DNA from 2 places in the Gordonia sp. GN26 genome. Region 2 is predicted to be linked to the other one. Evidence: riboswitches for the same ligand, from Rfam matches in the RefSeq annotation. Region 2 holds a riboswitch; the other holds the start of a gene.
The links. A riboswitch is a leader RNA that binds a small molecule or an ion and turns the genes downstream of it on or off. The one in region 2 is predicted to bind thiamine pyrophosphate.
Positions count from the first base shown of each region.

Region 1 (7,188 bases), on a different contig from region 2:
CGATCCGGCGATGGTCATCACGCGGACCGGTGTCTCTCCCGGTGCTGCGACGGGCAACAACTCGACGTCGGTCAAGCAGAACCTCCGGGGATGGTCTCGAGCGGCAGGTACACGCGGTTGCCGGCCTCGGCGAACTCGGCCGACTTCGCCGCCATCCCCTCGGCGATCTTCCGGTCGATGTCCTCGGCGGTCACCAGGTTGTTCTCCTCGGCGTAGGCGCGCACATCGGCGGAGATCCGCATCGAGCAGAACTTGGGGCCGCACATCGAGCAGAAATGCGCGGTCTTCGCGGGCTCGGCCGGCAGCGTCTCGTCGTGGTACTCGCGGGCGGTGTCCGGGTCGAGGGCGAGGTTGAACTGGTCGACCCAGCGGAACTCGAAACGCGCCTTGCTCAAAGCGTCATCGCGTTCCTGTGCCCGGGGATGCCCTTTCGCGAGATCCGCCGAGTGGGCCGCGATCTTGTAGGTGATCACGCCGACCTTGACGTCGTCGCGATCGGGCAGCCCGAGGTGCTCCTTGGGTGTTACATAACAGAGCATGGCCGTGCCCGCCTGGGCGATCATCGCCGCACCGATGGCTGAGGTGATGTGGTCGTAGGCGGGTGCGATGTCGGTGGCGAGGGGGCCGAGCGTGTAGAACGGAGCCTCTTCGCAGAGTTCCTCCTCGAGACGTACGTTCTCGACGATCTTGTGCATCGGGATGTGCCCCGGACCCTCGATCATCACCTGCACACCATGGGATTTGGCGATGGCGGTGAGTTCGCCGAGGGTGCGCAGTTCGGCGAACTGGGCCTCGTCGTTGGCGTCGGCGATCGACCCCGGGCGCAGTCCGTCGCCGAGGGAGAAGGTGATGTCGTAGCGGCGGAAGATCTCGCACAGCTCGTCGAAGTGCGTGTACAGGAACGATTCCTGGTGGTGCGCCAGGCACCAGGCGGCCATGATCGATCCGCCGCGCGACACGATGCCGGTGACCCGCCGGGCGGTCAGCGGCACGTAGCGGAGCAGTACCCCGGCGTGCACCGTCATGTAGTCGACGCCCTGCTCGGCCTGCTCGATCACGGTGTCGCGGTAGATCTCCCACGTGAGGGCGACCGGGTCGCCATTCACCTTCTCGAGGGCCTGGTAGATCGGCACGGTACCGACGGGGACGGGGGAGTTGCGCAGGATCCACTCGCGGGTGGTGTGGATGTCGGCGCCGGTCGACAGGTCCATGATGGTGTCGGCGCCCCATCGGGTGGCCCACACCATCTTCTCGACCTCGTCGGCGATCGAGCTGCGCACCGCTGAATTCCCGATGTTCGCATTGACTTTCACCGCGAATCTCTTGCCGATGATCATCGGCTCCGACTCGGGGTGACGATGATTCGCCGGGATCACCGCGCGCCCGATGGCCACCTCGGAGCGGACCAGCTCGGGGTCGACGCCCTCGCGCGCCGCGATGAACCGCATCTCGTCGGTGATGATCCCTGCTTGCGCCCAGGCGAGTTGGGTGCTCGCTCCGTCGACGGGTTCCGGACGGTGCCATGCGTCGCGGGTCGGCGGCAGTCCGCGCTCCACGTCGATGACCGCATCGGAATCGGTGTACGGCCCGGAGGTGTCATAGACGTCGAGATGTTCACCGTTGGTGAGGAGGATTCGACGCTGCGGTACGCGAAGGTGGTCGACGGTGAGGTAGTGCTTGGAGCTTCCCTCGATCGGTCCGGTCGTCAGACCTGAAGTCGTGGGTGTGGTGGATACACGTGTGCCCATGATGGTTCTCCCTACGCCGGCATTACCCGGACAGGTTCGAGCGGTCGGCGACCGCCCGTCGCCATCTCAGCCCTCGGTCATCGTGAGAGCCCCCGCGTGTGTAGTTGTGTTGCGTTTGCCACCTTACATCGGCGGTCAACACCCGGTGCCGTGCACGGAAGATCACCGAGAGGTCTCGTCAGTTACGGATCCGTAAGGTACGGTGTGACCCTAGTCACAGGGGTCCTTACGTCGAGCCGCGGCGTCATGCCGGTGACCCGCCACAGTGATCACGTGAGGAGGCGTGTAGTTGCTACGCAAGAACCGGCATCGGCCGCCGCAGTCGGCTCGATCCATCCTGCAGCAGATCGCGCAGGTGGTTCACAACCCCGACCGCGAGAGGTTCGAACTCTGGGTCGCGGGAGATCTGGTCGGGGTGCTCGGCTACTCGACCGAGACCGTCGACGGTCAGACCACCATCACCGTCCTGCACACCGTGCTCTATGACGAATACAGCGGTCACGGGCTCGCCACCCGCCTGACCCGGACGGTCATCCACTTCGCCCGGGAACGCAACGCGCGGCTCCGGCCGGTGTGCTCGTTCACCAAGAACTATCTCGACCATCACCCGGGGATCGTGACGCTCGCTCCCGTATGAGGCGTGGGTCGATGTCCATTTCGGCGATCTAATGAGCACAACTTGTACATCACGGCGATGACCCGGTAGTACCTCTCGGGCGTACGGTTCGGCGGTGACCACGACCGTGAGGACATCGATGACTGCAGTGGTAGAGACGACCGTCGGCGACCCGCACCTCGAGCAGGTGCGCCGCTTGGTCAACCTCATCGACGGCCAGTGGGTCGAGGGTGAGGACACCCAGCTTGTCAGCACGAGTCCCACCTACCCCGGTGACGTCGTCGCCGAGGGGCGTCGTGCGAGTACTCGACAGGTCGACGCCGCCGTCGACGCGGCACGTCGCGGCTTCGCCGTCTGGTCGGACATGACCACGCATGAACGCGGTGCAGTACTCATCAGGGCCGCCGGGATTCTCGAGCGCGACGCGGAGCGGTTGGGTGCCGAACTCACTCGTGAGGAGGGCAAGACGCTGGCCGAGGGGATCGGCGAGGTGCAGCGGGCGGCGCAGATCCTGCGCTATTACGGCGCCGAGGGTGATCGCGATGCGGGCGAGGTGTTCTCCTCGCCGCGCAAGGGTGAACGAATCCTGGTGATGCGCAAGCCGATCGGTACGGTCGGCGTGATCACGCCGTTCAACTTCCCGATCGCGATCCCGGCGTGGAAGATCGCTCCCGCGCTCATCTACGGCAACACGGTGGTGTGGAAGCCGGCCGACACGGTACCACTTCTTGCAGTGCGTCTGGCACAGGCCCTGGTCGAGGCCGGACTGCCGGCGGGAGTTCTGAACCTGACCGTCGGTGACCGCGCGATCGGCAACAGCATCGTCAATCATCCAGGCATCGATGCGATCACCTTCACCGGTTCGACCGCAGTCGGGCGGGGGATCGCGGCGGCCGCGGCCTCGCGCGGCGTACCGGTGCAGGCCGAGATGGGTGGGAAGAACGCGGCGATCGTGCTCGGCGACGCGGATCTCGACCTGGCGGTGCAGCAGATCATGCTCGGGGCGTTCCGCTCGACCGGGCAGAAGTGCACGGCCACATCACGACTCGTCGTCACTGATGACGTGGCCGACGAACTGCTCGCTGCACTGAGCAAGGCGGCCGCCGATCTGGTGGTGGGTGACCCTCTGGATGCGTCGACCGAGATGGGCCCCGTGATCACCGCGTCGGCCCACGACAGCATCCGCAGCGGCATCGCCGGTGCGATCGAGCAAGGGGCCACCGTGCTCAGCGGCGGTGATCACGCACCCGTCTCGGCGCCCGAGTCCGGCTACTTCCTGTCGCCGACCATCCTCGAGCTGTCGTCACCGGATCTCGACGTCTGGCGTGACGAGCTGTTCGGGCCGGTTCTGTCGGTCGTCCGGGTGAGCTCGGTCGACGAGGCCTTCCGCGTCGCCGACGACGGCGAATACGGTTTGTCCGCAGCGCTTTTCACCCAGGACCTCACGCGGGCCCTGGCGGCGGTCGACGACATCGACGTCGGCATCCTGCACGTCAACTCCGAATCGGCCGGGGCTGATCCGCACGTGCCCTTCGGCGGCGCGAAGAAGAGCGGGTACGGCTCCAAGGAACAGGGCCGCGCGGCACGGGAGTTCTTCACCCACACGACGACGGTCTACCTCCGCGGAGGTGCAGCGCGCGTCTGAGGTCGGCGTCACCGATTGGCGGACCGGTTGCGTGCCGTCTGCCCCGAGGCTCTCGCGCGTCAGTCGTTGTGAAGGATGTCGAGAAGTTCACGCGCCTTGACCGCGATCCACAGTTCCGCCCGGACCTCGGCCGAATCGAGGTCGCGCCGCAGGAGCTGACCGACCTTGGTCATCCGATTGCGCATGGTGTGCCGATGAACACCGAGTTCTGTTGCAGCGCTCTCGATGTGCGTGTCGTGCTGGAGCCAGGCGCGCAGTGCGGTGACGAGATTCAACGGCGAGCTGTGTGTGGCGTCGTAGTCCTCGAGCGGTCCCAGGAGGATTCGCGACATCGCCGACAGTTCGTCGGGAGAGCGGCCGCTCAACAACATCGAGAACGTGCCCATGTCCGAGAAGTCGACGACCGGCGTCTGTGCCGGGCCGAGTCGCAGTGCAGCTGTCGCCTGACGGAGACTGTCTGAGGCATCGGTGATCGCGGCGGATGCCCCCAGTCCCGCGCGCAGTGGCCGCCCGAGCTGTGCGCCGAGTTGCGTGACGAATTCGGTGACCCACTCCACCGTGCGGTCGGCGGCGACGATGACGAACAGGACTTTCTCCTGCGGTGTCATCAGGTACGGAACGGATTGCCGCGCAAACAATCCGGCGATCTCCCGCTGAGCGGGCAGCAACGGACCGACGTCGGTCAGCGCGACCGCGACGACGCGCGCGTCCTCGTCGAAGCCGAAGTACCGGAGCAGGCTGATGTCGAGTTCGGGGCCGAGGTCGATGAGGGCTCGGGCGACGGCCGTACGAAGCCGCTGCTCGGCATCGACCACCTTCGCCGGCTTGCCCAGTTCGATCGACAGCAGCGCGACCGCGTGGGCCACGAGGAGGCGCTCCTCGGGCTGCAGCGCAACCGCCGATCCCACTGCGAGATAGCCGTTGGACTCCTGCGCGACGGACACGCTCTGCACCAGGTACGCCCCGTGCTCGTCGGTGAAGGCGCTGCTCATCTGCTGTCGGCGTCCGGGTCCGCGTGGCGCGGAACCCGCGACGGTTCGCGCGTGCGCGAGCAGGCGTGCGACGTCCTTTCCGTGCACCGACAGCGCCCTGCCGGCGGAGTCGACGAGCACTGCGGCGCAAGAGAGTGCGCGACCCAGCGTCGAGATCAGTTGGGGGATACCGCCGCGCAGGATGGCGCGCGCGAGCTTGTCCTGCTGGTCCACCACCCGCTGCACCGCCCGTACCTGGTCGGCGGTCAGCTCGTCGATCACCGCGCGGGTGATCGCGATGAACGGGGTGGGGGGAGGCACCGAAAGGATGGGGAGACCCAGTGCGTCGCCGGCGGCGCGAATGCCTTCAGGGACGGCATCGAAGGTGGTCCCGGTGTCGACGGCGAGTGCGGCCGCACTCGCCTGCGCGAGGCGCGAGACGTACTCGAACTGCTGCGCGTCCGAGGAGCCGATCGGTAGACCTGTGGTCATGACCAGCTCGCCGCCGGTGATCCATGGGGCGGGGTCGGCGAGCTCGATCGCGTGCGCCCATTCGATCACCCGATCCGCGCCCTCGTGTCCACCCACGAGAGTGAGTCCCAGGTCGGTGTTCTGGGCGAGACGCCGCACGGTCAAGGCCACGGCGACTCATCTCCTCGCAGGTCGGCGGACGGCCGGAGTCGTCCATCTGTGCGTCAGAGCATAGCGAGGGCGCCGGGAGTAGAGGTCATCCCGCTGAGGACACCAGCTGCTCTCGTAGAACCTTCTTGTCGATCTTGCCGACGGCTGTGACGGGCAGGGTCCGCACGACGCGGACGACGTCGGGCAGCTTGAACGACGCGAGGCCGCGGTCGGCGAGGAACGTGCGGAGCGTGGCCAGCTCGAGCGGCTGGGCCGGCGGATGGTCGTGGGAGAGCACGACAGCGGCGCAGATCTTCTCGCCCAGCGCGTCGTCGGGCAGCCCGACCACCGCGACCTGCCGCACGGAGGAGTGTGCGAGCAGGTTCTCCTCGACGTCGTCGGCGGCCACGTTCTCACCGGCCCGGACGATGGTGTCCTTGATACGACCGGTCACCGAGAGGTGTCCCGACGGCAGCCGGGTCACCTTGTCGCCCGACCGGTAGAAGCCGTCGGGGGTGAAGGACTTCTCGTTGTGCGCGTCGGCCCGGTAGTACCCGCGGATCGTGTACGGGCCGCGAACGAGCAGTTCACCTTCTTCGCCGTCGGGGACGTCGGCGCCCTCCTCGTCCACGACGCGCACCTCGTCGAACTCCGACATCGGCGAGCCCTGGACCGCATGCACGAGATCCCGCGGCTCGTCGGGCCGGGTGTAGCAGATGAGGCCCTCGGCCATGCCGAACACCTGTTGGACCACGTTTCCGAGTGCCTCGTCGAGGGCGACCGCGTCCGGGTGGGCGAGCTTGGCGCCGCCGACCTGCAGAAGCCGCAGGGAACTGATGTCCGCGGGCTCCCACTCGGTCGCCGCGCACCACAGCTGTGCGAGGGCGGGGACCAGCGCGGTCACCGTGACGCGGTGCCGTTCGATGAGGTCGAAGGTGTTGTCGGGGCTCGGGTTGTCGGTGAAGACGACGTGGCCGCCGACGCCGAGGACGCCGAGGATGCCCGGGCAGCACAGCGGGAAGTTGTGGGCCGCCGGCAATGCGACGAGGTAGGTGTCGTCGGCGGTCAATTCCGCGACCTCGGCCGACAGTCGTGCGTTGAGGTCGTAGTCGTCATGCGTGCGCGCGATCAGCTTGGGCAGACCGGTGGTACCGCCCGAGACCAGGAACAGGGCCGGGAGTTCGGCGCTCGGCGGGACCGGGAGATCGATCGACGCGGGGTCCGCCTCGGGTGCCGCTGCGAACGGGCCGGGATCGCCGGAGATGAACACCTGCGCGACGGCCGGGACGCGGGACTGCAGCTCGGTGGCGAGATCCCGGAAGTCGAAGCCCCGTCGACCGTCCTCGCCGATGTAGGCGACGGCCCCGGCGCCGGCGGCGAGGTGGGCGATCTCGGTGATCCGGTGCGCGGGCAGGGTCATGACCGGCGCGACGCCCGCGCGGAGCAGACCGAGCAGATTCACGACGAACTCGAGCGAGTTGTTCTGCTGGAGGACGACGCGTTCTCCGGGGCGGAGTCCGGCGTCGACGAAACCGGCCGCGCGACGTAGCGAGGCCTCGCGCAGTTCGGAGTAGGTGAGCGTCTGCG
Region 1 is NZ_JSYC01000138.1:30,075-37,262, reverse strand. Features, by position in the region: gene thiD (bifunctional hydroxymethylpyrimidine kinase/phosphomethylpyrimidine kinase) at 1-75, opposite strand, end outside; gene thiC (phosphomethylpyrimidine synthase ThiC) at 72-1,748, opposite strand; TPP riboswitch at 1,740-1,854, opposite strand; gene OK17_RS20185 (GNAT family N-acetyltransferase) at 2,038-2,385, shown strand; gene OK17_RS20180 (aldehyde dehydrogenase family protein) at 2,504-4,009, shown strand; gene OK17_RS20175 (PucR family transcriptional regulator) at 4,069-5,622, opposite strand; gene OK17_RS20170 ((2,3-dihydroxybenzoyl)adenylate synthase) at 5,708-7,188, opposite strand, start outside.
Region 1: linked by a shared signal. The riboswitch ahead of thiC (phosphomethylpyrimidine synthase ThiC) and the one ahead of thiO (glycine oxidase ThiO) in region 2 are both predicted to bind thiamine pyrophosphate.

Region 2 (7,188 bases):
ATCCACTGTCGAGGATGGTGAGCCAGCGGTCGCGGATCTGCTGCCAGCGGCCGGTCGCGCGGATGCGTTCGAGAACCCCGTTCACGAAGCGGATCATGTCGTCCTCGCCCTTCGGGATGCCCACGCCGTAGAACTCCTCACCGAGGCTCGGGCCGACCACCCGGACCCACGGGTCCTGTGCGGCGAGCCCGGCGAGGATGGCGTCGTCGCTGGTGACCGCGTCGACCTGGCCCTGCTGCATGAGCACGAGGCAGTCGGCCCAGGTGGTGGTGCTGACGATCCGCACCCGCGGCTGGATGGACTGCATCCGGCCGATCGAAGTGGTGCCGCGTGCGGCGCACACCCGCTTGTCGGCGAGCTGGGAGGGTCCGACGATGTTCGAGTTGCGGAACGACAGGATGCGTTGTGACGCCACGTAATACGGGGCCGAGAACGAGATGTCGCGGAGTCGGTCGCAGGTGATGCTCATCGTCTTGATGACGACGTCGACCGTCTTGTCGCGCAACGCGTCGATGCGCTGTGCGGAACTGAGCACCTGGAACTCGACGCGGTTCGGGTCGCCGAAGATCGCCGCCGCGATCTCGCGGGCGATGTCGACGTCGAAGCCCTGGATGTCGCCGGAGATGGGGTCGCGGAAGCTGAACAGGTTGGAACCGATGTCGAGTCCGACGATGAGCCGGCCGCGTTCGAAGATGCCGGCCATCGTCGAGTTCGGCGGCATGCGACCGGGAGTGGGCATCTCGGCGGGTGGCCGCAGGGTGAGGGTCGCGTTGCACGCCTCCGAGCTCGGCGGCGGTTCGATCGGTACGTCGGTCTGCACGCCGGGCAACACCAGCGGTCCGGCGGTCGCGGTCGGAGGCGGTGCCTCCGGGGCGGGGAACCGGACGCAGCCCGTGGCAACCAGGCCCACGAGCAGGAGGACCGCGACGATCAGCGGCCGCCGCGAGCGGGCGGGGCCGGGAAGGCGGAGTCGGGGGAGGGTCATCGGTACTCCCGTATTCGGGGGGTGAGCCCGCCGACGATCGCGACCGCGGCGACGACCGACAGCAGCAGAATGCCGGTCCCGGTGAAGCCGAGCACGCGCTGGGCGGTGTTGATGTCGTCGCGGAACGACGTCCGCGCGGTGGTGATCGCGTCGACCAGGGCGGTGTCGACGGCCGTGTACGCGCGCGCCGAACTGTTGAGCCCGTCGCCGACCGTCAGCTGGCGGGCGCGGTCGAAGTCACCGGTCTGGATGTACCGGCGGACGGCGTCGTCGGTGCGTTTCCAGTCGGCCAGCGCCGTACTCACCGCGTCGAGTTGCTGATCCGACACCGATCCGGTCTCGTCGGAGCCGCGGACGTCGTCGACGATGCCGGCGATCTTGGCGGTCGTCGCGGCGAAGGTGCGTTCCAGCCCGCCCTGATCGCCGCGGCGGATGAGCGACAGGGTCTCGGCCGATCTCGCCTGCTGGGTCAGGATGCGCGCGGCGGTCAGCTCGCGCAGCGGGTCGGCGCCGTCGGTGCGGGCGTTGCTGGTGGCGGCGACCGACATCAGTCCCGCCGCCAGCAGCCATACCGTCCCCAGAGTCAGCGCGAAGATCGCGGCGACCATCCCGAGATTGAAACGACGCCGCGTCTTACGCGCGAGATACCGGGACGTCAACACCATGGCGGTGAGCAGCAGCAACAGCGGGATGTAGACCGTCCACGGCGGCCGGGTCAGCGAATGCTGCGGGTCGGCGATCGCCATCGACCGTCGTTCGTAGAGACGTTGGGCGGCCGGCAGGATCTTGTCCTGCATGAGCGACGACGCCTGGCCCAGGAAAGCCGAACCGACCGGATTGCCCAGCCGGTTGTTGGTGCGGGCCGTCTCGATGAGACCGCTGTAGACCGGGATCGACGTCGACAGGGTGTCGAGGTCCGCCGACAGGGCCCGCTCGGTCGCGTTCTCGGTCATCCCCGGTCCGGGTTCGCTCGAGGTCCCGGTCGCGAGGATCAACGACGACGAGGCGGTCGCGAGGGCGTCGGAGTAGCGTTCCCGCAGTTCCGGCGTCTCCAGACCGCCCGAGATGAACGCGGCGTTCGCGGATGCGTCGGCGATCGACAGCGAGCTGTACAGGACCTGCGCGGCCTCGGCGAGCGGCTCGGTCCGGTCGATCAGACGCTGCAGTGTCTGGGTGCGGTCCTCGAGCACGATCGAGGCGTACCAACCGGTCGTCAGGCAGCCGAGGACGAGGATGACGCAGATGATGATCAGCTTGCCCGGGGTGGTACCCGAGTAATGACGGAGAGTCTGGAACGGTGACTGCGCACGCTCGCGTGCGGTGGCGACGAGCTCTCGACGATCGGCGAGGACCTGGCGGATCGGCGGCGACGACTGGGCGGGACGGATCGTGCGACCGCCACGGGTGAGTGCCGTCCGCACGGAGGACGCATCGCCGGTCACCTAGCTGATCCCCTTCTCGAACGCTGGATCGTCTCCGGTGCGGCCGCTCGGTCGCCGGTCCCCGTGCCGACTCCCGCGACCTGAAAGAAGAAATGACTCATCAGTGTCATCGCTCACCGGGTCGTGCGTGTTTCAGCCTATGCCATCGAGGAGGGTTCCTCCGGGCATCGCGGTCGCCACGCCGACGGGTCCATCCTGAGTGGACGACACGTGTCGCCGCGGCGAAAGGGCTCAGGGTCAGCGGGCGGGCCAGTCGATGCCGTACCGCTCGGCGACCTCGTTGTGGTCGCGGTACAACCGCTTGCGCTCGCGGGTGGGCAACCGGTCGCCGAAGACGATCCCGTTCGTGTGGTCGGTCTCGTGCTGGAGACAGCGGCCCAGGGTGCCGCCCGCGGTGATCTCGATCGGTTCCCCGAATTGGTCCAACCCGCGGCAGGTGGCGGTGTCGGGACGAGCGACGTCGGTGTACGCGCCGGGCAACGACAGGCATCCCTCCCCGTAGGTGACGAGCCGTCGGTCGAGCCCTTCGGGCATTTCGAGAGACGGGTTGACGACGACGCCGGTGCGTCGGGCCCCGGTCTCGTCGGTGCAGTCGTAGACGAAGACCGCGAGGTCGACGTCGATCTGTTGTGCGGCGAGTCCGGCTCCGCGGGCCGCCGTGTTCGTTGCGAACATGTCCGCGAGGAGTTCTTGGAGGTCCGGCCCGAAATCGGTCACCTGTCGCGCCGGGTGGTGCAGGACGTGCCGGCCCCAGCGGACGATCGACCGGGCGGTGCCGAGGCGGAGGAGTTCAGAGACGGGCATGCCGTCCATGTTCCGTCGATGCGTGTCCCGAGGCAATGCCGGTGTACGTCTCACTGATTCGGCGCATCGCCCTGGCAGGTCGCGCGTGTCTCACTTACGGTGGAGGAAACCCGGCGACCGGCTCGTCGGGCTGCAAGGAGGCGTGGTGCGCGGAGACGGCGACGGCTGGGTGATCGATCCCGACGGTTCACGGTACTGGGGTGTCCACGGCGCGGCGGGTCTGCTGCTCCGGGCGCCGCTGGCCGACGGCACGACAGGCGTTCTGCTCCAGCATCGCGCCGCGTGGTCCCACCAGGGCGGAACCTGGGCTCTGCCCGGCGGTGCGCGGGACTCCCACGAGGGTGCCATCGACACCGCGATGCGAGAAGCCGAGGAAGAAGCCGGCATCGACAGTGCGGACCTGCGGGTCGTCGCCGCCGTCGTCACCCACGAGTCACCGGGCGGCTGGACCTACACGACGGTCATCGCCGAGACCGACGAGCCGGTGCGCACGGTCGCCAACTTCGAGTCGACGGAACTGCGCTGGGTCGAAGAACAGCACGTCGATCAGCTCCCGCTGCATCCGGCGTTCGGCCAGGCCTGGCCCACGCTGCGCGAGCGGATCGCCGCACTCGACCCGCAGGGCTAGGAGCCGAGCAGCCGGTTGGCTGCAGAGATCAGGGCGGCGATGTTCGCCTCGTCGCCGGTGCTGCCCTCGCCGAAGGCCCACGCCTGCCGGCCGTTGTTCTCACACAGCAGGAACGTCGCGATCGCCCCGCCGACCTCGCGCTGGTGCAACCGCAGGATCTGAACGGGCGCACCGAGGTCGTACAGGATCGACGTCATCGCGCCGAGCGGTCCGGCGGCGACAGCGCTGCACGACATGATGCGGTCGGCGATCGCGATGGTCGCGCGGCATTCGACGAGGTCCTGCGGCGCCGGTGCGACCGACCACGAGCCGAGGCGGATGGCACCGCCGCATGCGTACTCGTCGGTGAAGTGTTGCCAGCTCATCCCGGTGGCCTCCTCGCGCATACCTGCAGGCAGCGGGCGGCCGAAGTGCTCGGTGACGGGATCCCCCGACGGCGCGGTCGCATGCCCGTGTCGTGAGAAGGATGGGTGAGGCAGATGAAGAAGATGCATCTCGAAAACCGATTTCGATCGAAGAACGGATGACCGACTGGAGCGCGCAACCGACCCGCAGCGGGGGGTCGGTCCGAATCAGACCCCGCTGCGGCGGGTTACGAGCACGCGCTTGATGCACATCATGATCCGTCCAGGCTAGACCGCGGTGTCGGGATCAGGCAAACGGATTTCGCCCCGGCAGGCTGCTCTGAAAGCCGCCCCTGAAAACCACCCCTGGGAACCGCCCTCGAGATGCGCCCTCCAGCGGGCCGCCGACGACGATATGTCCGCGGCCCGGCTGCAGAGGGCGGATGACGGGGGCGCTTTTCAGCAGGTCGGCGCTACAACCGCCCGAGGAGGTCCGCAGCCGCGGCGGCGGGATCGGCGGCGGCGGTGATCGCCCGCACGACGACGATCCGGCGGGCACCCGCGGCAGTCACCTCGGGCACCCGGGGGGCGTCGATCCCGCCGATGGCGAACCACGGCTTGCCGGGGGACGCCTCGGCTGTCGTCGACACCAGGTCGAGGCCCGCGGCGCCGCGACCCGGCTTGGTGGGGGTGGTCCAGCAGGGACCGACGCAGAAGTAGTCGATGTCGGGGTCGGCGGCGGCAGCGGCGGCCTGCTCGGGGTCGTGGGTCGACGCGCCGATGATCGTGTCGGGTCCGACGATCCGGCGCGCCACCTGCGGCGGGAGGTCACCCTGTCCGACGTGGAGGACGTCGGCGCCCGAGAGCGCGGCGATGTCCGCCCGGTCGTTGACCGCGAGCAGCGCACCGTGGGCGTCGACGACGTCCCGCAGCGCGGCGAGGATCTCGAGTTCCTCACGGGCCTCGAGTGTGCCGAACTTCTTCTCGCCCGCCGACCCCTTGTCGCGCAGCTGCACGATGCCGACGCCCCCGGCGAGAGCGGCGCCGACGAACTCGAGCAGGTCGCCGCGCTCACGCCGCGCGTCGGTGCACAGGTAGAGCCGGGTGGAGTCCAGCCGGCGGCGCGATTCGGTGGCACGTGAGTCGGGGGTAGTCGTCACGGCGACCAGGCTAGCCCCGCGCGGGCCGGCCGGGCGTAGGGTGGACCGCGAGAACACACGGGAGCCCGGGCAGGCGGGCTGAGAGTGCGGACCCCTCCGCAGACCGTCGAACCTGATCCGGGTCATTCCGGCGAAGGAAGGTGATCTGACTTGAGCGACACCCCAGCACGATTCGACCCTGCGCTCACCGTCGTCGGCGGTGGCGTCATCGGTCTGACCTGTGCACTCGCCGCCGCCGATGCGGGCTGGCGAGTCCAGGTCATCGACGCCGGTCACGACGAGCGGGCCTCGTGGGTGGCAGGCGGCATGCTCGGTTCGCTCGGCGAGGGTCATCCGGGTGAGGAGGCCGCGCTCGCGCTGTCGGTCGAATCGGTGCGGCGCTGGCCGACGCTGGTGAAGCGCCTCGACGGCCCCGCGATCGTGACGGCCACCGATTCCCTGTTCGTCGCCGGTTCGGCGGCCGACGCCGAGTACCTGCGCCACCTCGCCGACTTCGTCTGGGCCAACCAGCCGCGCACCGACGCCACGCTCAGCGCGGTGACGGGTCGTGAGATCCGTTCGCTGGAGCCGTCATTGAGTTCGCGACTCATCGGCGGGTACCGGGCGGTCGGGGAGTGGTCCATCGACAACCGGCGACTGCTGGGGACCCTGCGCAGCGCCGGAACCGCGGCCGGGGTGCGGTTCACGGAGGCGCGGGTGGAAAGCCTCGCCGACGCGTGCGAACTCACGGGTCCACGAGATCAGATACTCCTCGCCGCCGGACTCGGCACCACGGCATTGCTTCCCGATGTGCGCCTCCACGCGGCGAAGGGCGAGATCCTCCGATTGCGCCGGACGCGATGGTCGGTCCCGCCGCCCGGACACGTGGTCCGTGCCCGACTCCACGGTCGGGCAGTGTACCTGGTCCCGCGCGAGGACGGGATCGTGGTCGGCGCAACGCAATACGAGGCCGGGGACTTTCATGATCACGTCCCGCAGGCCGGCGGCGTGGCGGATCTGCTCGCCGACGCGATCGAGGTCATGCCGGGGCTGCGTACCTACGAACTGACCGAGGCGGGAGCTGGATTACGTCCGTGCACCGCCGACGGCCTACCCATTGTGGAGCGGATCGACGACCGCACGGTGGTCGCGGCCGGCCACGGCCGCAACGGCATCGTCCTCGCACCGGGCACGGCGGACAAGGTGCTCGGGATTCTGGAAGGAGCATCAGCGTGACCATCACCGTGAACGGAGAGGACCTCGACGTCGGCGTCGACGAGTCGGTGAAGGATGTCGTGAGCCGGCTCGGGTTGCCGGACCGCGGGATCGCGGTCGCCGTCGACGGCGCGGTCGTACCGCGCGGACGCTGGTCGTCGCACACGATGACCTCGGGCGCGGTCGTGGAGATCGTGACGGCGGTGCAAGGTGGTTGAGACCGGCATCATCGACGGCGCAGTCGTTTCCGAGGCCGACCCGCTCCGGATCGCCGGACGCGAGTTCTCCTCCCGCCTCATCACCGGAACCGGCGGCGCGACGAATCTCGCGTCCCTCGAGCGTGCACTCGTCGCGTCGGGCACCGAACTCACGACCGTCGCCGTGCGTCGCGTCGATGCCGCGTCCGGAACGGGTGTCTTCGACCTGTTGCGCCGCCTCGACATCGCGGTGCTGCCCAACACTGCCGGATGCCACACCACCGCCGAGGCGGTGCTCACCGCACAGTTGGCACGCGAGGCGTTCGAGACGAATTGGGTCAAACTCGAGGTGGTGGCCGACGATCTCACCCTGATGCCGGATGCCGTCGAACTCGTCGACGCCGCAGCCGCATTGGTGTCCGACGGATTCGTGG
Region 2 is NZ_JSYC01000021.1:20,059-27,246, forward strand. Features, by position in the region: gene OK17_RS07460 (glutamate ABC transporter substrate-binding protein) at 1-985, opposite strand, end outside; gene OK17_RS07465 (hypothetical protein) at 982-2,427, opposite strand; gene def (peptide deformylase) at 2,665-3,231, opposite strand; gene OK17_RS07475 (NUDIX hydrolase) at 3,377-3,859, shown strand; gene OK17_RS07480 (hypothetical protein) at 3,856-4,224, opposite strand; gene thiE (thiamine phosphate synthase) at 4,677-5,363, opposite strand; TPP riboswitch at 5,411-5,520, shown strand; gene thiO (glycine oxidase ThiO) at 5,514-6,578, shown strand; gene thiS (sulfur carrier protein ThiS) at 6,575-6,775, shown strand; gene thiG (thiazole synthase) at 6,768-7,188, shown strand, end outside.